One region of the Mesorhizobium sp. B2-6-4 genome, then DNA from elsewhere that is predicted to be linked to it. Evidence: predicted binding sites of a transcription regulator. Region 1 holds the regulator's gene; the other holds the start of a gene.
The links. Region 1 encodes HrcA, which represses chaperone genes, less so after heat shock. Its sites were predicted from a motif close to GTTAGCACTCNCNNNNNGNGAGTGCTAAC; they were not measured.
Positions count from the first base shown of each region.

Region 1 (17,960 bases):
CCGCAAGCGCTTTGCCGCGCAAGGAGACGGGAAGCCGCCCGCCACCAGAGATCAAGCTACCCGACAACGAACCCGACAGCACGACGGAGCACTGACCGGACGATGCCCAATCGCTTCGATATTTTCATCACCCGTCTCGAAACCAAGAACGCCCGCCACGGCGCAGCACTACCCTCGATAAGCGACCAGCACCGCGCCCGCCGCGATAAGGGCGACGCCAAGCCAGTTCGCACCGGTGAGCCGCTCGCCGAGAAAGACCGCGCCAAACACCGCCACAAGCACGACGCTTAGCTTGTCGATGGGCGCCACCTGCACCGCATTGCCGATTTTCAGCGCGCGGAAATAGCAGAGCCACGAGGCTCCGGTCGCCAGTCCCGACAGGCTAAGGAAAAGCCAGGTCTTCCCGGAGATCGAGGCCCACGATTGGAATTGGCCGCTGGCGGCGAGGATCGCCGCAAGCACGACCAGGATGATGGCTGTCCGGATGAGGGTGGCGAAATCGGAATTGATGGTCTCGATGCCGACCTTGGCAAAGATCGCCGTCAGTGCCGCGAAAGTCGCCGACAACAGCGCCCAGAATTGCCAGGAAAGCGTCAGGTTCATTCGGATAGCCTCACCGGTCGGGTCTCAACTCAGATACCGCGAAACAGCTGCCTCAGAAGCGTAATCTTGGCTTCGAGATTGGGAGCAGCATCCCCGCCTACCGCGCCAGATCGGCCACCACGGCGTCGAGCACGATCATGCCGGCGGGCGTGGCGCGCAGGCGGGCGTTGCCGATCGGCGCCACCAGCCCTTCGCCCTGCAGCACCGACAGCCGCGCGCTCGACAGGCCGCGCCCGGAAAACGCTTCGTAACGCGACAGGTCGATGCCTTCCGCCAGCCTCAGTCCCATCAGCAGGAACTCGTCAGCCTCTTCGGAGCGCGTCAGGGTCTCGCCGCCGGTGACGCCATGGCCCTTGGCCTCGACCAGATTGGCCCAGGTTTCCGGCATCCTCTCCGCGATGGTCACGACGCGGTGGCCGTTCTCGACGAAGCGGCCATGCGCGCCGGGGCCGACGCCGACATATTCGCCATAGCGCCAGTAGGTCAGATTGTGCCGGCTTTCGGCACCCGGCCGGGCGTGGTTTGAGATCTCATACGCCGGCAAACTATGGGCTGATGTCACCTCTTGCGTCAGCGCATAAAGGTCGGCGGCGTGGTCGTTGTCGGGGATGATGAATTTCTTCGCCGCGTGCAGCGCGTGGAACGGCGTGCCTTCCTCGATGGTCAGCTGATAGAGCGACAGATGGTCGGCGGCGTGGCCGATCGCCTGTTCGAGCTCCGATGCCCAGGCCTCCGGCGTCTGGCCTGGCCGTGCGTAGATCAGGTCGAAGGAGAGCCTTGGGAATATCTCCCGCGCGAGCCCGATCGCGTGCAGCGCCTCGTCCACATTGTGCAGCCGGCCAAGGAAGCGCAGATCCTTGTCGTTCAGCGCCTGCACGCCGAGCGAGACCCGGTTGACGCCCGCCGCGCGATAGCCGCGAAAGCGTTCGGCTTCGACCGAGGAGGGATTGGCCTCCAGCGTCACCTCGATGCCGTCGGGCACCGTCCAGTTCTTCGCCACGGCGTCCAGGACCCTGGCCACCGTTTCCGGCTTCATCAACGACGGCGTGCCGCCGCCGAGAAAGATGCTGGTCACCTCGCGTGGGCCGGTGCGCTGGCGCATCGTCGCCAGTTCCGCCTCGAAGGCGGCGGCAAAGCGCTCCTGGTCGACCGGCTGGTGGCGGACATGGCTGTTGAAGTCGCAATAGGGGCATTTGGCCGCGCAGAACGGCCAATGCACATAGACGCCGAAACCGGGGCTGCGGTCGAGCGGCATGGTGGCGCCGGGCCTGATCATGCCGAACCTGACCTGGCCAGACCCAATCGGGCTTGGGCGAATTTCTGGAAGGCGCGGGCGCGGTGCGACAGCGCCGTGGCCTGGCCGGGTTTCCAGCCGTGTTTTTCCTCGGCACTCATCTCGCCGAAGGTCTTTTTGAAGCCGTCGGGCAGGAACACCGGGTCGTAGCCGAATCCGAGCTCGCCGCGCGGCGGCCAGACCAGCGTGCCTTCGGCCTCGCCGCGGTAATATTCGGCCTCGCCATCGGGAAAGGCGAGGCAGATGACGGCGACGAAGCGACCCTTGCGCTGCTCGGCCGAGGCGGCGCCGACTTCCTGCAGCGCCACTTCGGTGCGCTGCATGGCGATGCCGAAATCCCTGCTGCCATCAGGCGTTTCGGCCCAGTTGGCGGTGTAGACGCCGGGCGCGCCGTCAAGCGCGTCGACGCACAGGCCCGAATCGTCCGACAGCGCCGGCAGGCCCGTCGCCTTGGCCGCGGCGAAGGCCTTGATATAGGCATTCTCCTGGAAGGTGGTGCCGGTCTCTTCGGGTTCGGGCAAGCCATAGTCCTTCGCCGATTTCGCCTCGAATCCGAATGGCGCCATCAGATCGGCGAATTCGCGCAGCTTGCCTTCATTGTGGCTGGCGACGACGATCTTTTTTCCATCGAGAGAATGCATCAAAGTCCCCAGATTCTCGGCTCGGCGAATTCGATCGAATTGCCGGAAGGATCGCGGATATAAAGCGAGCGGCCGCCTTGCGGCCATTCGAATTCGCTTTCGATGGCGATGTTCTTCGCCTTCAGATGGGATTTCCAGCGGCTGATTTCATCGGCGGTCGCCGCAAAGCAGAGATGGCCTTCGCCTGATGTGCCGTGCGGCGGCACTTTCAGCCTCGCGTCGGGCGCGGGCGGGACCTTGGTCGCCTCGGCGTTGAAGATCAGCAGCACGCCGGCTCCGCAACGGAAGAAGAGATGGCGGCCCTCGATCTTGCCGAGAGGAGTGAGGCCGAGGATGTCGGTGTAGAAGGCTTCGGCTTCGGCGAGGTCTTTGACATAAAGAGCGGATTCAAGAATGGCAGAGGGGATCACGAGGCACCCCCCTCTGGCCTGCCGGCCATCTCCCCCGCAAGGGGGGAGATGGGCGGCGTGAGCGCCGGCTCATGATGTTCTATGCTGATTATTGGCGAAGTTCTAGACAACAGCCGATCTCCCCCTTTGCGGGGGAGATGCCCGGCAGGGCAGAGGGGGGTGCCCAAGCTCCGCATGAATAAACTACGCCACCGCCATCTGCTGCAAACTCACCAGCCTCTGGATGCCTTTCTTGGCCAGGCCCATCAGCTCGGCGAACTGCCCTTCCGAAAAGGGCTCGCCCTCGGCCGTGCCCTGGATCTCGACGATGCCGCCCTTGCCGGTCATCACGAAATTGGCGTCGGTGCCGGCGGAGGAATCCTCGATATAGTCGAGGTCGATGACCGGCTGGCCGTCATGGATGCCGCAGGAAATCGCCGCGACATGGTCCTTCAGCACCTTGGCGACGCTCACCATCTGCCGGGCCTCCATCCAGCGCAGGCAATCGTAGAGCGCCACCCAGCCGCCGGTGATCGAGGCGGTGCGGGTGCCGCCATCGGCCTGGATGACGTCGCAGTCGACGGTGATCTGCTGCTCGCCCAGCGCCTGCAGGTCGACCACGGCGCGCAGCGAGCGGCCGATCAGCCTCTGGATCTCCAGCGTGCGCCCGCCCTGCTTGCCGGCGGAGGCCTCGCGGCGCATGCGCTCGCCTGTCGAGCGCGGCAGCATGCCGTATTCGGCCGTCACCCAGCCTTTCCCGGAATTGCGCATCCAGCCCGGCACTTTTTCCTCCAGGCTTGCCGTGCACAAGACATGCGTGTCGCCGAACTTCACCAGGCACGAGCCTTCGGCATGTTTGGAGACGCCGCGCTCGAAGGAGATGGCGCGCATTTCGTCGAACTGGCGTTTGGAGGGGCGCATTCGGCCTGCTTTCTTGTCAGCTTTTTTGAATCTTGGCCGGCTTTTAGACGCATGCGGGGCACGGCGTAAAGGAAAATGGACCGGCGGCCGCAAACGCGGCGACACCGGGGCGATCGCGCAACACGACACCGGGGTGATCGCAAGTGCGACACCGGCTGATCGCGCAACGCGACACCGGGTTGCGCGCAGCGCCGCGAAGTCTATATCCTTGAACCGGAGGTTATGGCCGCAATGACCAAGGCAGTCGATCCCGCTTCGCAGTCGCTCGCTCTTCACGCGCCGGCACTTCAGGCGCCCGCACTTCAGGCGCTCGACATGCGTTCGCGCGACATCTTCCGGCGTATCGTCGATTCCTATCTGAGGGACGGCGAGCCCGTGGGATCGCGCAGCCTGTCGCGCATCCTGCCGTCCTCGCTGTCGCCCGCCACCATCCGCAACGTGATGAGCGATCTCGAACATCTCGGCCTGATCTACGCGCCGCACATCTCGGCCGGTCGCCTGCCGACGCAGGCCGGCCTGCGCTTCTTCGTCGACGCCTTCATGGAATTGGGCGACCTCTCCGACGAGGAGCGGCGCAGCATCGAGGCGCAGGTGCGCGCCTCCGGCTCGGGCGCCACGCTGGAACACATGCTGACCGAGGCCAGCCAGATGCTGTCGGGCATGTCGCGCGGCGCCGGCCTGGTGCTGGCCGCCAAGAACGAGGTGGCGCTCAAGCACATCGAGTTCATCCAGCTCGAGCCCACCAAGGCGCTGACCGTGATGGTGTCGCAGAACGGCGACGTCGAGAACCGGGTCATCGATCTGCCGGCCGGCATCACCGTCTCGCAATTGCACGAGGCCTCGAATTTTCTCAACGCCCATATTCGCGGCCGTACGCTGGCCGAGGCGCGGGCGGAGGTCGAGCGTATCAAGGAAGAGACAAGGGCAGCGCTCGACACGCTGTCGCAGGACCTGGTGGAGAAAGGGCTGGCGGTGTGGGCCGGCGCGGAAAGCGGCCTGCCGGCGCGCCTGATCGTGCGCGGCCGCGCCAATCTGCTCGAAAACGTCACCGCCCAGGCCGACATCGAACTCCTGCGCCACCTGTTCGAGGACATGGAGACGCAGGACGGGCTGATCCAGCTGCTCGACCTCGCCGAGGCGGGACCGGGCGTGCGCATCTTCATCGGCTCGGAAAACAAGCTTTTCTCGCTCTCCGGCTCGTCGCTGGTCGTGGCGCCTTACCGCGACAAGGACGCTCGCGTCGTCGGCGCGCTCGGAGTCATCGGCCCGACCCGGCTCAACTACGCCCGCATTGTCCCGATGGTCGACTATACGGCGCAGCTGATATCGCGCATGCTGCGCTGAGAGCTGGGATCGATCCAGCCGGCCGAGGAGAGAAAAGATGGCGCTGGAATCGTTCAAGGCCCAGATCAGCCTGCTGCTGGAGGAGATGGTCAACCAGCCTGAGGATGTGCGCGAAGTGCAGGAGCAATTGCGCGAGAAGCTGCGCGAAATCCGCGCCATGGGCATGCCGCTGCCGGCCGACCTCGTCGAACTGGAAAAGAACCTCGACGCCGATCTCGACGCGGATAGCTGACCCGAATTCCTTCAACTCCCCGTGTCGTCCGGAACGACTGCCGAGCCCGCCCGTTCCCTTGATGCATGTGATCCTCGGTTTTGGGACAACGACATGCAGGAAGAAGCGAGAAGCTGGAGACTGGGATGATCAGACTTGCCGGCGCCGTGGCGATCCCCGCAGCCTTGCTCTTCGCCGCGACGGCATTGGCCCAGCAGGAAGAGCCGGTGCTCAAGGGCGCGGCCGCATTCGGTGACTGGCGGGCCGATGAGCCGGGCGTGCGCCGGCTGATCAGGCCGCAAGACCGGCCCCGGCCCTATGTCACCAGATCCGCCTCGAACAGCGCCGGTCCGGTGCAAAGGCCGCAAGGCGCCGAGCCGCGGCTGCCGGCCGGCTTTTCGGCGGAACTGATCGCTTCGGGCGTCGACAATCCGCGCGTCGTGCGCGTCGCGCCCAACGGCGACCTGTTCGTCGCCGACAGCGAGGCCAACCAGATCCGCGTCTACCGTCTGGGCGAGGGCAGCGCGAAACCTGTCAGGGACGGCGTCTTCGCCAGCAATCTCAACCAGCCCTACGGCATCGCCTTCTACCCGCCAGGGGACAACCCGCAATGGGTCTATGTCGCCAACAGCGACAGCATCGTGCGCTTTCCCTACCGCGATGGCGACCTGGAGGCCTCCGGCGAGCCGGAAACCGTCGTCCGCGATATTCCGGCCACTCATCACTGGACCCGCGACATCGCCTTCTCGCCGGACGGCAAGACGCTGTATCTCTCGGTCGGCTCCGGCTCGAACGCCGCCCAGGACATGGCAAGGAAACCGCGGGGCGGGCTCGACGCCTGGGCCAGGTCGAAGCCGCTCGGCGCCACCTGGGGCGCGGAGGAAGGCCGCGCCGACGTCAGGGCTTTCGACCCGGACGGTAGGAATGGGCGCATCGTCGCCACCGGCCTGCGCAACTGTTCGGGCATGGCCATCCAGCCGGCGGCGGGCGCGCTGTGGTGCGTGGTCAACGAGCGCGACGCGCTCGGCGACAACGTGCCGTTCGAATATGCGACCGAAGTGAAGGAAGGCGCCTTCTACGGCTGGCCCTGGTACTATATCGGCGACAATGAGGATCCGCGCCACAAGGGCGCGCGTCCCGACCTTGCCGGCAAGGTCACCGTCCCCGACATTCTGATGCAGGCGCATTCGGCGCCGCTCAACATCGCCTTCTACGACGGCAGGAATGTCCGCGCGGGATCCGGTTTTCCGGCCGAATACAGGGGCGACGCCTTCGTCGCCCTGCACGGTTCGTGGAACCGCGGCAACAGGACCGGCTACAAGGTGGTGCGGCTCAAGTTCAAGGACGGCAAGCCGACCGGCGAATATGAGGACTTCATGACCGGCTTCCTCACCTCCGGCGGCGAGGTCTGGGGCCGGCCTGTCGGCGTGGCGGTGGCGAGCGACGGCGCGCTGATCGTCACCGAGGACGGCAACGGCACCATCTGGCGCGTGACCTACGGCGACGGGCGGTCCTGATCCGCTTGGGAGGTCCCGGGCACGGGGCATGCCTGGTGCAACCAAATCCGGCTCCAGGCAATTCCCGCCCGCGAAACTCTGTGCGACAAGGCGCCGTCCCAGCAGTTTCGCGGACGCAAGGCTCGATCCATGACCCTCACCGGCTTCCTCGCCTACAGCGCCGCCCTCGGCTTGGCCGCGGCCATTCCCGGCCCCGGCATCACCGCGCTTGTGGCGCGCGCGCTCGGTTCCGGCTTCCGCTCGTCGCTGGCCATGTCCTTCGGCCTGATGCTCGGCGACCTCCTTTATCTCACCGCCGTGGTGCTTGGGCTTGCCTTTGTCGCGCAGACCTTCGGCCTGGTGTTCCTCGCCGTCAAATGGGCCGGCGTCGCCTATCTCGCCTTCCTCGGCTGGCGCTTCTGGACCGCCGGCATCACGCCCGAGACGGTCGAGGCCAGGAAAGGCAAGGGCGGGCTGGCGTCGAGCTTCCTCGCCGGCCTGACGGTGACGCTCGGCAATCCGAAGACGATGATCTTCTATCTCGCCATCACGCCGACCATCGTCGACCTCAAGACCATCACGCTGGCCGACTACGGCATCCTCGCCGCACTCACCGTCCTCGTCCTGTTCGTGGTGCTGGTGCCTTATCTGGCGCTGGCGGCCAAGGCGCGCTGGTTCCTGCGCTCGCCGCGCGCCCTGAAGGCGCTGAACCGCACCGCGGCCGGTTTCATGGTCGGCGCGGCGGCGGCGATCGCCGCCCGCCAATAGGGCCATTTTTGCCAAGGCATTCCGCCGGACCGGCTTTTGCGGGAACGCTTTTCCGAGGCCGAGGCGTTTTAGACACGGGCCCCACTCGGATATTTTCGGGCGACGGTCTATCTTGCGTCCGTGGAAGGCCTATCTTGGCGGCCATCCGTCTGAGATCAGTTCCATCCGCCTGACATTCTGGGAGCCAAACCAATGAACAAGTTCGCCGCCTCCGCCCGTGTTCCCGGCCGTGGCCGCATCTACAATTCCATCACCGATACGATCGGCGACACGCCACTGGTGCGGCTCGACAAATTCGCCAAGGAGAAGGGCATCGTTGCCCATCTCCTTGCCAAGCTCGAATTCTTCAACCCGATCGCCTCGGTCAAGGACCGTATCGGCGTGGCGATGATCGAGGCGCTCGAGGCATCGGGCAAGATCGCTCCCGGCAAGACGACGCTGATCGAGCCGACTTCGGGCAATACCGGCATAGCGCTTGCCTTCGCCGCCGCCGCCAAGGGCTACAAGCTGATCCTCACCATGCCCGAGACCATGTCGGTCGAGCGCCGCAAGATGCTGGCGCTGCTCGGCGCCGAACTGGTGCTGACCGAAGGGCCGAAAGGCATGAAGGGCGCCATCGCCAAGGCCGACGAACTGGCGGCCACCATCCCCAACGCCATCATCCCGCAGCAGTTCGAGAACCCGGCCAATCCTGAGATCCATCGCACGACGACTGCCGAGGAGATCTGGAACGACACCCATGGCGAGGTCGACATCATCGTCTCCGGCATCGGCACCGGCGGCACCATCACCGGCGTCGGCCAGGTGCTGAAGAAGCGCAAGCCTTCGCTGCATGTCGTCGCGGTCGAACCGGAAACCTCGCCGGTGCTGTCGGGCGGCCAGCCCGGTCCGCACAAGATCCAGGGCATCGGCGCCGGCTTCGCGCCAAAAATCCTCGACACCACCATCTATGACGAAATCGTCACGGTCTCGAACGAGGATTCGGTCGCCAATGCCCGCCTCGTCGCCCGGCTGGAAGGCGTGCCGGTCGGCATCTCCTCGGGCGCCGCTTTGCAGGCGGCGATCGTCGTCGGCTCGCGGCCGGAGAACAAGGGCAAGAACCTGGTGGTGATCATCCCGTCCTTCGCCGAGCGCTATTTGTCGACGATCCTGTTCGAAGGGCTGGGCGCTTAGGCCAGCATGGCCTCGCGATCCTCCACGACCCTCTGCCCTGCCGGGCAGAAGCGCGCGCTGTCCCGCCAAGGTCAACAGATTCTATTTCCGCCTCGCCTGGCCCGCTGAAAAAACCCGCCGTGGCGGATGCCACGGGCTTGAGCAGCGCCCTGCTTCCGGTTCATATCGCCCCCGGCCCCCGCAGGGCCGGCGGAGGACCTCATGTACAAGCTCTACACCCGTCCCGGCAGCGGCGGCTTCGTTGTCGAGGCGGCCCTGGCGCTGGCCAAGGCGCCGTTCGAGCAGATCGACGTACCGAAATCCGATCGGCCCGATCCCGCTTTCCTCCACATCAGCCCGCTGAACCAGGTGCCGGTGCTGACCTTGCCGGACGGCCGCTCGCTGACCGAATCGGCGGCCATCTGCATCCTGCTCGCCGAACGCCATCCGCGGGCCGGGCTGGCGCCGGCGGCCGATGAACCGGCCCGCGCCGACTTCCTGCGCTGGATGGCGTTCATGTCGTCCGCCCTCTATCCGGCGGTGCTGCGTTTCTACTACGCGCCGCGCTACACGGCCGACGCCGACGGCGCCAAGGCCGTCAAGCAGGCGGCCGTGGCCGAGATGGACCGCGGCTTTGCCGTCGTCGATGCCGCCTTGCGCGGCCGCGACTGGCTGGCAGGCGAGGCGATGTCGGTGGCCGATATCTATTTGGCCATGCTGGTGGCCTGGCATCCCGACAGCGGCAAGGCACGCACTGCCTGGCCCGACATCGAACGCCTGTGGGCCAGGCTTCGCGAGCACCCGCTGATGAAGACGCTCAACGCATCGCACGAAATGTGGCCGGGCTGAACAATTCATCGGCAAAGCACCGCGCTCAGGCATTTCAATGCCTGAGCGTCGCGCGTTTTCCCTGCAGGAAGCGGCGTACCGCCGGATCGCTTTCAAGGCCGATCGCACGGTCATAGGCTTCGACCGCCTGCGGCACCTGGCCGAGCCTGGCCAGAAGGCCGGCGCGCGCTGCCCAATAGGGCTGGTAATCATTGAGCCGCTTGTCGTCGCCAAGCACGTACAGCGCCGCCAGCCCCGCCACGGCGCCCTCGGCTTCGGCGATCGCCACCGCGCGGTTGATCGCCACCACGGGCGATCGTGCGATCGAAAGCAACGCGTCGTAGAATTCGCGGATCGCCACCCAGTCGGTCTCGCCGCTCAGCCGCCGCGCCGCGTGAACGGACTGCACGGCCGCCTCGAGCTGGTAGCGGCCGATCACGCCCATGGAGGCGGCGCGGCCGAGCAGGGTTTCCGCCTCGTCGATCAAGGCATGATCCCAAAGCGCATGATCCTGCTCGGCGAGCGGCACATAATCTCCGGACCCATCGCGGCGCGCGGTACGGCGCGCCTCGGCGAACAGCATCAGCGCAAGCAGGCCCAGCGCCTCCGGTTCGTCCGGCAGCAGCGAGGCCACCAGCCTGCCGAGCCAGATCCCTTCGGTGGCCAGGTTCCGGCGCCGCGTCTCTGTGCCCGCCGGGTCGGACCAGCCCTCGGCGAAGGTCGCGTATATGGCCTCCAGCACGGTATCCAGGCGCTCGCCGAGTTCGGCCCGCTCCGGTACGCGGAACGGAATGCCGGCTTCACGGATGCGGGCCTTGGCCCGCACCAGGCGCTGGCCCATTGTCGCCGGCGGAACCAGGAAGGCGGAGGCGATCGTCGCGGCGTCGAAACCAAGCACGGCCTGCAGGATCAGCGGCGCGCGCACGCCAGGTTCGATCGCCGGATGCGCGCAGGCGAACATCAGCCGCAGCCGTTCGTCGGGCAGGTCCTGGTCGGTCATGCACGCCTCCGCCTCCTCGGCAATCAGCTTGAGATGGTCGCGGCCGGCTTCGCTGGTGAGCCGCCGCCGCACCGCGTCGACACGCCGCCGCCTTGCCACGGCAAGCAGCCAGGCCTCCGGCTTTTCGGGCACGCCGGTTCGTGGCCAGCGTTCGAGCGCCGCGGCAAAGGCGTCGGCCAGCGCGTCCTCGGCGGCGGCCACGTCGCGCGTGGGCGCCGCGAGCCAGGCGACCAGCTTGCCGTAGCTTTGCCGGGCGGCGGCCTCGGCGGCTGCCCGGGCAATCTGCGAGCTGCTGTCCATCACATCGTCATTTCTTGGGCATGTATTCGGCCATTTCCCAAATCGGCCGCAACTCGACCGTGCCTGTGCTGGCCGCCGGGCAGCGCGCCGCCCATTCGATGGCGGTATCGATGTCGGCCGCTTCGATCATGTAGAAGCCGGCAAGCTGCTCCTTGGTGTCGGCATAGGGGCCGTCGATCACGTTGGTCTTGCCGTCGGTGATCCGCACCGAGGTGGTTGCCTGAGTCGGGCGCAGCCTTTCTCCGGCCAGCCACGCGCCGGATTTCTTCAACGCTTCGGTATAGGCGCCATAGGCCGCGCTCATCTGTTGGGCCTTTTCGATCGGCGTGTTCGCCAGTGCGGCTTCGTCGTTGTTGATCAAAAGCATGTATCGCATGGGTCTTCTCCCGTGGTTTCATAGGCCGCGTCCTTGCGAGCCGGACATATGTCGCGCGGCAAGGGCCGATTTCGACAGGTGCCGGAAAAAATCTTTCGGCCACGGTCGCGTCCCGCGCAAGCCGGGAGCTGTTTCCGCATCCATTCAACCGTTCGTCTAATGAATGCAATTGCGGGTTGGCATTTGCGGCCCGCCGTCTAAACTTGGCCGGTTCGCATCGAGGAGGTGGTGCGGCAGCCAATATTTCAGGGAGGAAACCGGATGTTCCATTTCAGAACGAAGTTCGTTGCGGCCGGCGCAATGGCGCTATCGCTTGGGCTCGGCATTGCCTCGGCCAGGGCACAGGAATTCATCAACGTGCTGACCGGCGGCACGTCGGGCGTCTACTACCCGCTCGGCGTGGCGCTGTCGGAAATCTACAGCAAGGGCATCGCAGGCGCCCGCACCCAGGTGCAGGCCACCAAGGCTTCGGTCGAGAACCTCAATCTGCTGCAGCAGGGCAAGGGCGAGATCGCCTTCGCGCTCGGCGATTCCGTCAAGATGGCCGCCGAAGGCAATGCCGAGGCCGGCTTCCCCGGCAAGCTCGACAAATTGCGCGGCATCGCCGCCATCTACCCCAACTACATCCAGATCGTCGCCAGCCAGGAATCCGGCATCAAGACGCTGGCCGACCTCAAGGGCAAGAGCCTGTCGGTCGGCGCGCCGGCCTCCGGCACCGAGCTCAATGCGCGTGCCATCTTTGCCGCCGCCGGGCTGAAATACGAGGATCTCGGCCGGGTCGAATACCTGCCCTTCGCCGAATCGGTCGAGCTGATCAAGAACCGCCAGCTCGATGCCACGCTGCAGTCGGCCGGCCTTGGGGTCGCCTCGATCCGCGACCTCGCCACCTCGGTGCCGATCAATGTCGTCGCCGTGCCGGCCGAGGATGTCGCCAAGATCGGCGCGCCCTATCTGTCGGTCGTCATCCCGAAGGGCACCTATGAGGGCCAGGCTGAGGACGTCGCGACCGCCGCCGTCGGCAATTTCCTCGTCACCCGCGCCGATGTCTCCGACGAGACGGCCTACCAGATGACCAAGCTGCTGTTCGAGCATCTCGACCAACTCGCAGCCGCCCACGCCGCCGCCAAGGCGATCGACCCTGCCAAGGCGCTCGACGGCATGCCGGTGCCGCTGCATCCGGGCGCGGAACGCTATTACAAGGAGAAGGGGCTGCTGAAGTAGGCGAGGACTAGCTAAGATGTCCTCGCGACGCGCCCCCCTCTGTCCTGCCGGACATCTCCCCCTCGAGGGGGGAGATTGGCCGTCGTCACCTCCTTCGCCAACTGCTGACGTTGCTGAAAGAACGCCGACACCGATACTGCCGATCTCCCCCCTTGAGGGGGAGATGCCCGGCAGGGCAGAGGGGGGCGCCTCGCACTGTCATTCGCTCATTTTGGAGTGCGTCGGATGAGCGAAGCAGCCGACGGCAAATCCTCCACCTTCCATCTCCCCGTCGCCGAAGAGCAGGTCGAAGGCTTGCCGCCGGGCTTTGGCGACGGCATCGCCGGCAAGGCTGCCTTCCTCATCGCCGTTGCCTTTTCCGTGTTCCAGATCTACGTCGCCGCCTATGGCAGCATCCCGAGCCAGGTGGTGCGGGCCATGCATGTCGGTTTCCTGCTGCTGCTCGGCTTTGGCCTGATCGCCAACCTGCGCGCCCGAAGCCTGCCGGCCAAGGCCGTGTTCTGGGCGTTCGGCGTGCTCGGCTTCGGCACCGGTCTCTACAATTGGGTGTTCTACACCGACCTCATCCGCCGCTCCGGTTTCCTCACCACGCCGGATCTTGTCGTCGGCGCGGTGCTGGTGGTGCTGGTCTTCGAGGCGGCCCGGCGGCTGATGGGACTGCCGCTGGCGATCATCGCTTTCATCTTTCTCGCCTATTGTTTCGTCGGCAACCATCTGCCGCCGCCCTTCATCCATCGCGGCTACGATTTCGCCCAGCTCGTCGACACTTTCGCCTATGGCACCGAAGGCATATACGGCACGCCGGTCTATGTCTCGGCCGCCTATATCTTCATCTTCGTCGTCTTCGCCGCCTTCCTCGAACGCGCCGGCATGATCGCGCTGTTCAACGATTTCGCGCTCGGCCTGGTCGGCTCGTGGCGCGGCGGCCCGGCGCAGGTCTGCGTTTTGTCCTCGGCGCTGATGGGCACCATCTCCGGCTCCGGCGTTGCCAATGTCGTGGCCAGCGGCCAGTTCACCATCCCGCTGATGAAGCGCTTCGGCTTCCGCTCGGCCTTCGCCGGCGCCGTCGAGGCGACCTCCTCGATGGGCGGCCAGATCATGCCGCCGGTGATGGGCGCGGTCGCCTTCATCATGGCCGAGACGCTGAACATCCCCTATGCCGAAGTGGTCAAGGCGGCGATCATCCCGGCGCTGCTCTATTTCGGCGCCTGTTTCTGGCAGGTGCATCTGGAAGCCGGCAAGGCCGGCCTGCACGGCATGGCCAAGGCCGAACTGCCCAATCCCTGGGATGCCGTGCGCCAGCACTGGCCGCTGGTGCTGCCGCTGGCGGCCCTCATCTATCTCCTGTTTGCCGGCTACACACCGATCTTCGCCGGCACGATGGGGCTGGCGCTGACCATCGTGCTCATCCTCGGCACGCCGCTGGCGGCCCTGATCGGACCGCTCGCCTTCCGCGTCGTCTTCTGGCTGGCGCTCGGGCTTGCCGCCGCCTCGTTCATGCGCTTCGGCGTCAACATACTCGGCCTCGTCATCGTCGCTCTCGTCGTCGCCTGCTTCGCCTTCAAGGGCGGGCGCGAAACGCTGCGGATCTGCGTGGATTCACTCGCCGAAGGGGCCAAGAACGCGCTGCCGGTCGGCATCGCCTGCGCCATCGTCGGCATCGTCATCGGCACGCTGACGCTCACCGGCATCGCCTCCACCTTCATCGGCTGGATCATCTCCATCGGCCAGGACAATCTGTTCCTGTCTCTGGTGCTGACCATGCTCACCTGCCTGGTGCTCGGCATGGGCATCCCGACCATTCCCAACTACATTATCACCTCCTCGCTGGCCGGCCCGGCGCTGCTGTCGCTCGGCGTGCCGCTGGTGGTCAGCCACATGTTCGTCTTCTACTTCGGCATCATGGCCGATCTCACGCCGCCGGTGGCGCTGGCCGCCTTCGCGGCCGCCCCGATGGCCAGGGAAAGCGGCCTCAAGATCGGCATCCAGGCGACCAAGCTTGCCATTGCCGGCTTCGTCGTGCCGTTCATGGCGGTCTACACGCCGGCGCTCATGCTGCAGGATCCAGGCCCGGTCGCCGCCCAGTTCGGCTACCCCGTCGAGGTCGCCTACATCGTCGTCAAGGCGTGCATGGGCATCGTGCTGTGGGGCGCCGCCGCCGTCGGCTTCCTTGCCAGGCGCATGGCGTGGTGGGAACGGCTCGTCGCCTTCTGTGCCGGCGTGCTGCTGGTCGCGGCGATCCCGCTCACCGACGAGACAGGCTGGGCATTGTCGTTTGCCTGGATCGGCTGGCATTTCTGGCGCGCGCGGCGGGCGACGGCCCAAGCATGAGCCTGTGTATCCTTGCCGCCGGCAAGACGGTGACGCTGGCGGCCGCCGCCTTCACCCTGTCCTGGACGCATTCGGTGGAGCGCACGCGCTGGGAGGAGCACTGGCAGGTAATGCCTTCCGGCCTGCAAGTCACCGAGGCGCGCATAAAGGGCTCGGGCGCCGGCATGGAACCACCCGAGGGCGCGGTGCTGCGAGACGGCTGGTGGGCCTATGCGCCGAAGGCCGGGCCGCAGCGAAGCCTTATGCTCGCCGCCTCCGGCGCGACCGGTGATGGTTGGACACTGTGCACAGATCAGGGTTGCCGAGAACTCGGCAAGGTGGCCGGCGGCACGATTGTGCTGGAGCCGTGTGCTCCGGACGGCACGAGCCGGCCGCGGTAGCGCACGATCATCCCGGCTGGAGCCGACGCCGTCGAAGACGGTCAGCGGCTGGGTTGCATCGAAGGGTATTCAGAAGGACGGCTTGGACTGGACCCGACTGGACTGGAGAAGGTCGCTTACGCGGGCCTCGGCGGCTCGTGTCCTGAGACATTAAGCCGGCGAAGGCGGTCTCAAAGCCGCGGCGATGTCGCACGCCGCCGATCGGCGAAGGTCGGGCGCTCGGCGCGATAGGTGGTGGCGCGCGACTCGACGTCAGGCCTGCAGATGCGGCTGTTGTGTCGGCTCTCGAAAGTCATGGTCAGTGCGCGCCCAGCGAGGTGCCGCGACGAGCGCAGGCCGGGCCCGGCCCGCGCATGTAGTAGCGCTCGGGCCGATAGGTCGGCGCGACGAATTCGCGGATGGCTGCGGCATAGCCGATGAGGTGCGTGAGGAAGTTCATTTTACCTGTCCCTGTCCCGACTTTCGGGTGTCCCTTCCGAATTGCGGAAATCATAGCGTCGAGGCGTGAATAGTCGGTGAACGCGATGTTAATTTCTGGTCGAAAACCCGTCGCTTCATGGCCGGAATGCGGCTGATTCGGGGTCTTTCCACGCCTTTTGTCGCCATTTCGGCGTGTGTGACTTTTGCATCACATATGTTTCGTTTGGATGTCGCCTGGGTGCGGTTGCGTTTCAGCTTTCGCCCTGGCGGGAGAATTTTCCTTGCTCGCCGCCGCAAGTCCGGAACCCGGCCTGGGACGAGACGTTGATTCTTCGAGCCGGCATGGCCGGCCCATGGGGCCGCCGACCTGCGGCCCCACGCTAACCCGCAACCGCAAGAGCAAAGGAAGGGCCGCAATCATGGGCTTCTTTTCGAAGGACATCAAAACCCTGGACGACCTCTTCGTGCACACGCTGCGCGACATCTATTATGCCGAAAAGCAGATCGAGAAGGCATTGCCGAAGATGATCGACAAGGCGACGGATCCGCAGCTGAAGGCCGGCTTCGAGAAACATCTCGAGCAGACCAGGGGCCATGTCGAGCGCGTCGAGCAGGTGTTCGAACTGCACGGCGTCAAGGCCAAGGAAGTCAACTGCCCGGCCATAGACGGCATCCTCGAGGAAGCCGACGACGTCAGCGGCGACGTCGACGACAAGGAGGTGCTGGACGCGGCGCTGATCGCCTCGGCGCAAGCGGTCGAGCACTATGAGATGACCCGCTATGGCACCTTGATCGCCTGGGCCAAGCAGCTTGGCCGCAGCGACTGCGCCAACGTGCTGGCCAAGAACCTCAAGGAAGAGCAGGCGACGGATCGCAAGCTGACCGAAATAGCGGAAAGCAAGATCAACCTGCAGGCCGCCGAATAGGGGCTGAAAGAGCCGGGGCCGGTGGCAATCGCGCCGGCCTTGGCTCGACCGGATTGGAACCGTTGGGGTCGTCGTCCGTTCCAGCCAGGTCTTTCTCTACAGGAAATCATCATGGCGCCGCGTCCCGCCTGGAGAGGCTATCTGAAGCTTTCGCTGGTCACCTGCGCCATCGAACTGACCAATGTCGTCACCCATGCCGAGAAGGTCTCTTTTCGCATCCTCAACCGCGAGACCGGCAACACGGTGAAGCGGATCTATGTCGACGCCGAAACCGGCAAGCCGCTTGAGGATGGCGACGAGATAAAGGGCTACGAGGACGACGATGGCAAGTTCATCCACATCGAAGAGGACGAGATCGAGGCCATCCAGATCGAGTCCTCGCACACGATGAGCCTCGACGGCTTCGTCGACAAATCCTCCATCGAGCAGATCTATCTCGATACGCCCTATTACGTCGCGCCGGCCGACAAGGTCTCGCAGGACGCTTTCGCCGTCATCCGGGACGCGATGGCCGGCAAGAAGATGGCGGGCCTGGCGCGCATCGTGCTCTATCGGCGCGAACGTCCCGTGGTCATCGAACCGCTCGGCAAGGGCATGGTGCTGACGACGTTGCGCTACGACAACACGGTGCGCCAGCCGGACACCGTCTTCGGCGACATCGAATCGGTGAAGACGGATCAGGAGATGACCGATCTGGCCGAGCTCATCATCGACAAGAAGAAGGCGAAGTTCGATCCCTCGAAATTCGAGGACAAGTATGAGGATGCGCTGCTCGAACTGATCCGCGCCAAGAAGGCGGGCCGCAAGGCGCCGAAGGCCAAGGCGGCGCCCAAGCCGTCCAACGTCGTCAATCTTTTCGACGCTCTGAAGAAGAGCCTTTCGTCGGACGGCGTATCGGGCGAACGCCGCGGCAAGGCCTCCGCGAAAGCCAAGCCGGCGGTCAAACGCGGCAAGCCGAAAGAAGCCGCGCCCAAGCGCAAATCGGCGTGAGGACATCAAGGGATGGCTAGCCTCGAACAATATCACGCCAAGCGCGATTTCAGGAAAACCGCCGAACCCCCCGGCAAGGTCGCCCGCGGCAAGAAGAGCGAGGCAGGCGGCGTCTTCGTCATCCACAAGCACGCCGCGACCAGGCTGCATTACGACCTGCGCCTCGAACATGCCGGTGTGCTGTGGAGCTGGGCGGTGACGCGCGGGCCCAGCCTCGATCCGCACGAGAAACGGCTCGCCGTGCATGTCGAGGACCATCCGATCGACTATGCGCCGTTCGAGGGCACCATTCCCAAGGGCGAATATGGCGCCGGCTCGGTCATCGTCTGGGACGAGGGCACATGGGTGCCCGAGGGCGATCCGGCCAAG
Region 1 covers NZ_VFUE01000002.1:159,688-177,647, forward strand. Annotated here, with positions in the region: gene FJ426_RS03195 (EamA family transporter) at 169-603, opposite strand; gene hemW (radical SAM family heme chaperone HemW) at 701-1,879, opposite strand; gene rdgB (RdgB/HAM1 family non-canonical purine NTP pyrophosphatase) at 1,876-2,538, opposite strand; gene FJ426_RS03210 (VOC family protein) at 2,538-2,948, opposite strand; gene rph (ribonuclease PH) at 3,132-3,848, opposite strand; gene hrcA (heat-inducible transcriptional repressor HrcA) at 4,080-5,192, shown strand; gene FJ426_RS03230 (hypothetical protein) at 5,230-5,424, shown strand; gene FJ426_RS03235 (sorbosone dehydrogenase family protein) at 5,550-6,920, shown strand; gene FJ426_RS03240 (LysE family translocator) at 7,050-7,667, shown strand; gene cysK (cysteine synthase A) at 7,860-8,840, shown strand; gene FJ426_RS03250 (glutathione S-transferase family protein) at 9,042-9,668, shown strand; gene FJ426_RS03255 (RNA polymerase sigma factor) at 9,703-10,947, opposite strand; gene FJ426_RS03260 (YciI family protein) at 10,955-11,323, opposite strand; gene FJ426_RS03265 (TAXI family TRAP transporter solute-binding subunit) at 11,585-12,544, shown strand; gene FJ426_RS03275 (TRAP transporter permease) at 12,770-14,875, shown strand; gene FJ426_RS03280 (DUF1850 domain-containing protein) at 14,872-15,255, shown strand; gene FJ426_RS03285 (hypothetical protein) at 15,554-15,694, opposite strand; gene FJ426_RS03290 (ferritin-like domain-containing protein) at 16,095-16,601, shown strand; gene FJ426_RS03295 (Ku protein) at 16,713-17,591, shown strand; gene ligD (DNA ligase D) at 17,604-17,960, shown strand, end outside.

Region 2 (4,158 bases), on a different contig from region 1:
CGTCGAACCGCCGACACGGATGACGGCGACGCCACCGGCGAGCTTCGCCAGCCGCTCCTGCAGTTTCTCGCGGTCGTAGTCGGAGGTGGTCTCCTCGATCTGCGCTTTGATCTGGGCGATGCGGCCCTGGATCTCTTCCTTGCGGCCAACGCCGTCGACGATGGTGGTGTTTTCTTTTTCGATCACCACCTTCTTGGCGCGGCCCAGCATCTGCAGCGTGACGTTTTCGAGCTTGATGCCGAGATCCTCGCTGATCGCCGTGCCGCCGGTGAGGATGGCGATATCCTCCAGCATCGCCTTGCGGCGATCACCGAAGCCGGGCGCCTTGACGGCCGCAACCTTCAGGCCGCCGCGCAATTTGTTCACGACCAGCGTGGCGAGCGCCTCCCCTTCCACGTCCTCGGCGATGATCAGCAGCGGCTTGCCCGACTGCACGACCGCCTCGAGGACGGGGAGCATGGCTTGCAGGTTGGACAGTTTCTTCTCGTGGATCAGCACATAGGGCTCTTCAAGTTCGACGCGCATCTTGTCCTGGTTGGTGATGAAGTACGGGCTGAGATAGCCGCGGTCGAACTGCATGCCTTCGACCACCTCCAGTTCGGTCTCGGCGGTCTTGGCCTCCTCCACCGTGATGACACCTTCATTGCCGACCTTCTCCATCGCCTCGGCGAGGAACCGGCCGATCTCGGGATCGCCGTTGGCCGAAATGGTGCCGACCTGGGCGATCTCGTCGTTTTTCGTCACCTTGCGAGCGTTGGCCTTCAGTTCGGCAACGACCGCCTCCACGGCCTTGTCGATGCCGCGTTTCAAATCCATCGGATTCATGCCCGAGGCGACGGCCTTGGCGCCTTCCTTGACGATGGCTTGGGCAAGAACGGTCGCGGTCGTGGTGCCGTCGCCGGCGATGTCGTTGGTCTTCGAAGCGACTTCGCGCACCATCTGCGCGCCCATGTTTTCGAACTTGTCTTCCAGTTCGATCTCCTTGGCCACCGTCACACCATCCTTGGTGATGCGCGGCGCGCCGAAGGATTTGTCGATAACGACGTTGCGGCCTTTGGGACCGAGCGTCACCTTCACCGCATTGGCCAGAATGTCGACGCCGCGCAGCATCTTCTCGCGGGCTTCGGTATGGAATTTCACTTCCTTGGCAGCCATTGGATCACTCCTTCAATTTAGGCAGCTTTCGTTGACTGGTAACTTGGCAAGAAGCCGTCAGGCGGCCTTCTTCACGGTCGCGGTCTGCTCGATCACGCCCATCACATCGCTTTCCTTCATGATGATCAGGTCTTGGCCGCCGAGCTTGATCTCGGTGCCGGACCATTTGCCGAACAGAATGCGGTCACCCACCTTGACGTCGAGCGGCTGTAGCTGCCCGGCTTCGTTGCGGGCACCCGGGCCAGCGGCGATCACCTCGCCTTCCTGCGGCTTTTCCTTGGCTGTGTCGGGAATGATAATGCCGCCAGCCGTTTTCTCCTCGGCTTCGATGCGGCGGACCAGGATACGGTCGTGCAATGGGCGGAACGTCATGTCGTTCTCCTTCAAGGACAAACAGTTTTTGAGGTTCCTCCGCGCCGGACCGGCAATATCGGCCCGGCACGAGGTGCCGCGACCCTTGTTCAGGCATCGCGCGCGCATATCGAGCTAGTTTTGGAATTTTCCGGTTTCAAGAGGTTGGCGCAAAAATTTTGGCGCTCGTCGCATGAGAGTGCCAACGCGTTGTTATCATGCGGGGATTCTCGCCAGGTCGACGATTTCACCGCTTGAATTTTGGTGAAGAGCTAACAAGATTATCCTGGCCGGCGCTGCCGAAGCACAGCCGGAAACTGGACGCTATCGAGGAGTTTTTGCAGACGGAGGACAGCGATGGACCGACATAAATTTTCGCCGATCATGCCTTCCCTGACTGACACGCCCGACACCTCGCTTGACCGGCTGCTTTCGCCGGCGAGGCACTTCAAACATCCTGACGAGGTATTGGAAGACGACGCGCTCGACCTCTGGGAAAAGCGGGCGATCCTGTCGTCTTGGGCCTCGGATGCCTGCGCGGTGGAGTCGATGCCGGAACTGCGCCTGCCGCCGGGAGTCGAGCGGCCGGTTTGCTTCGACCACATCATGGAGGCCCTATGCAAGCTCGACATCGACGTGCCGGCGCCGCGGTCCACGCCGGACGAATTCCGGCACGACTTCGCCAGGATGAATGCATAGGTCGTCAGCGAAAGGAGAAACATATGGTGACTGCGGTCAGCAGAGAATTCCGCCTGCAGATGGATGGCTACGGCCTGACCACGGCCGAGATTCACTATTATATGCCTGACTACCCCAACCTGCTGCAGCTCTATGTCTGGCAGGAATACGACCTCGCTCCCGATTTTCCGGAGCTGAAGGGCTTCCTTGGCTATTGGGAAAGCGAACTGGACGGCGCGCTGCATTCCGTGCGCGTCGCACACCATCGTCTAATCACACCGTCGGAATGGCGCGCCGTTGACGGCATCGTTGCCATCCATTGAGCGGATCACATTGAGCGGATCAAAAAACCTGAAGCGCGTCGCCTGCAACGCGGCGCGCTCAAAGGCTCGATTGAGCATACCTAAAGTCAGAGCTTCCGAGCAGGATGAGTGATGGGATTCGTGTCATCCTGCTCTGACAGCCATCGGCTGGGCCGTCGTTGACATCGCCGCGGAACGGAATTGCTGGGGCGAAGGGGAGCGGCCCCTCGTCAGGCCGGCTCGCTTGGCCGCCTTCAAGAAAGCCTTGTAGGCAGCACGCCCGCTGCGCCAGCCATCCAGCGCATCACGGCATGCGCGACCGGCGGCGCGCCAGCTTGGTCCGCGCGCCCATTTCGGCCATTGTTGATCCAGGCATTCCAGAGCCTCGAAGCTGCTGGCGACCTTGCGTGGGGCATCCGATAATTCGAGGGTAATCGGCTGAGGAAACCGAATATCGTTCATCACTTCCTCCGTTTTTTGACGTCTTTTTGCGAGTAAGCAATCGGATGGCGTCACCGGCGACCGTCCATCCGTGATCGAGATGGTCAGCCGTTCAGGCCGCGTCAAGAGCCGCCGGAATTTCGACGAGACGTTCGATCAGGCCTCTTGACGCCACGCCCGTCAGTTCCCAGATCGATTCCGCCGGCGCCGGAAGGGCCGGCAGGTCAAGGAGTGCCGATCCTTGGCACTCCTCGTACCCATGTTGCTCAGCGAAGGAGGATGTGGCTATGAGAACCGCTTTCGACTTTTCACCGCTCTATCGGTCGAGCATAGGCTTCGACCGCATTTTCGACCTGCTGGAGAATGCCAGCCGCACGGCGAACGTCGACAACTGGCCGCCCTACGACATCTCCAGGACCGGTGACGACGCCTACCGCATCACCATGGCGGTAGCCGGCTTCGGTCAAGACGAATTGAGCATCGTGCATGAACCCAACATGCTCGTCATCGCCGGCGAGCGTGCCGGAGAGGACAATGGCGAATACCTGCATCGCGGCATCGCCGGACGGCCGTTTGAGCGACGCTTCGAACTTGCCGACCATGTGAAGGTGACCGGCGCCGGCCTCGTCAACGGTCTCCTGACCGTCGATCTTCAGCGTGAGATTCCCGAAGAGATGAAACCGCGCAAGATCGAGATCGGCACCAGCATGGCCAAAGCCAAGGAAAAATCCGCGGCAAAGCCCGTGCAAGTGGAAAAACAGGCCGCGTGAGGCAATTCGGGTCAGGGCTTCCACCAACCGGACGCCGGTCGCCCGGTGGTGGAGACGCAAGCAAAGAGGAGAAAGACAATGAGCGTACGTGATCTCATTCCTTTTGGCCGGGAACGAGGCCAGGTGCCCAGCCTTCTGCGCGATGGCGAACGTGATCCGTTCATGTCGTTGCACCGCGAGGTGAACCGTCTTTTCGACGATGTTTTCCGCGGTTTCGGCTCCGGTCTGCCATCCTTGCCTTCCGTTGCCGCGAACGGCGGACGCTGGCCGAGCGTCGAGATCTCCGACACTGGAAAGGAGGTCCGTGTCACGGCCGAAGTGCCCGGCATGGAGGAAAAGGACATCGAGGTCCTGCTCGATGACGACGTGCTGACCCTGAAGGGCGAAAAGCGGTCCGAGAGCGAGGACAAGGAGCGCCAGTTCTCCGAGCGCTATTACGGCCGTTTCGAGCGCCGCATTCC
Region 2 covers NZ_VFUE01000016.1:548-4,705, reverse strand. Annotated here, with positions in the region: gene groL (chaperonin GroEL) at 1-1,155, opposite strand, end outside; gene FJ426_RS21545 (co-chaperone GroES) at 1,213-1,527, opposite strand; gene FJ426_RS21540 (hypothetical protein) at 1,864-2,205, shown strand; gene FJ426_RS21535 (usg protein) at 2,229-2,507, shown strand; gene FJ426_RS21530 (DUF982 domain-containing protein) at 2,631-2,948, opposite strand; gene FJ426_RS21525 (Hsp20 family protein) at 3,215-3,697, shown strand; gene FJ426_RS21520 (Hsp20/alpha crystallin family protein) at 3,776-4,158, shown strand, end outside.
Region 2: a site for HrcA is predicted at 1,685-1,713, ahead of FJ426_RS21545 (co-chaperone GroES). Genes of this name have one in related genera too.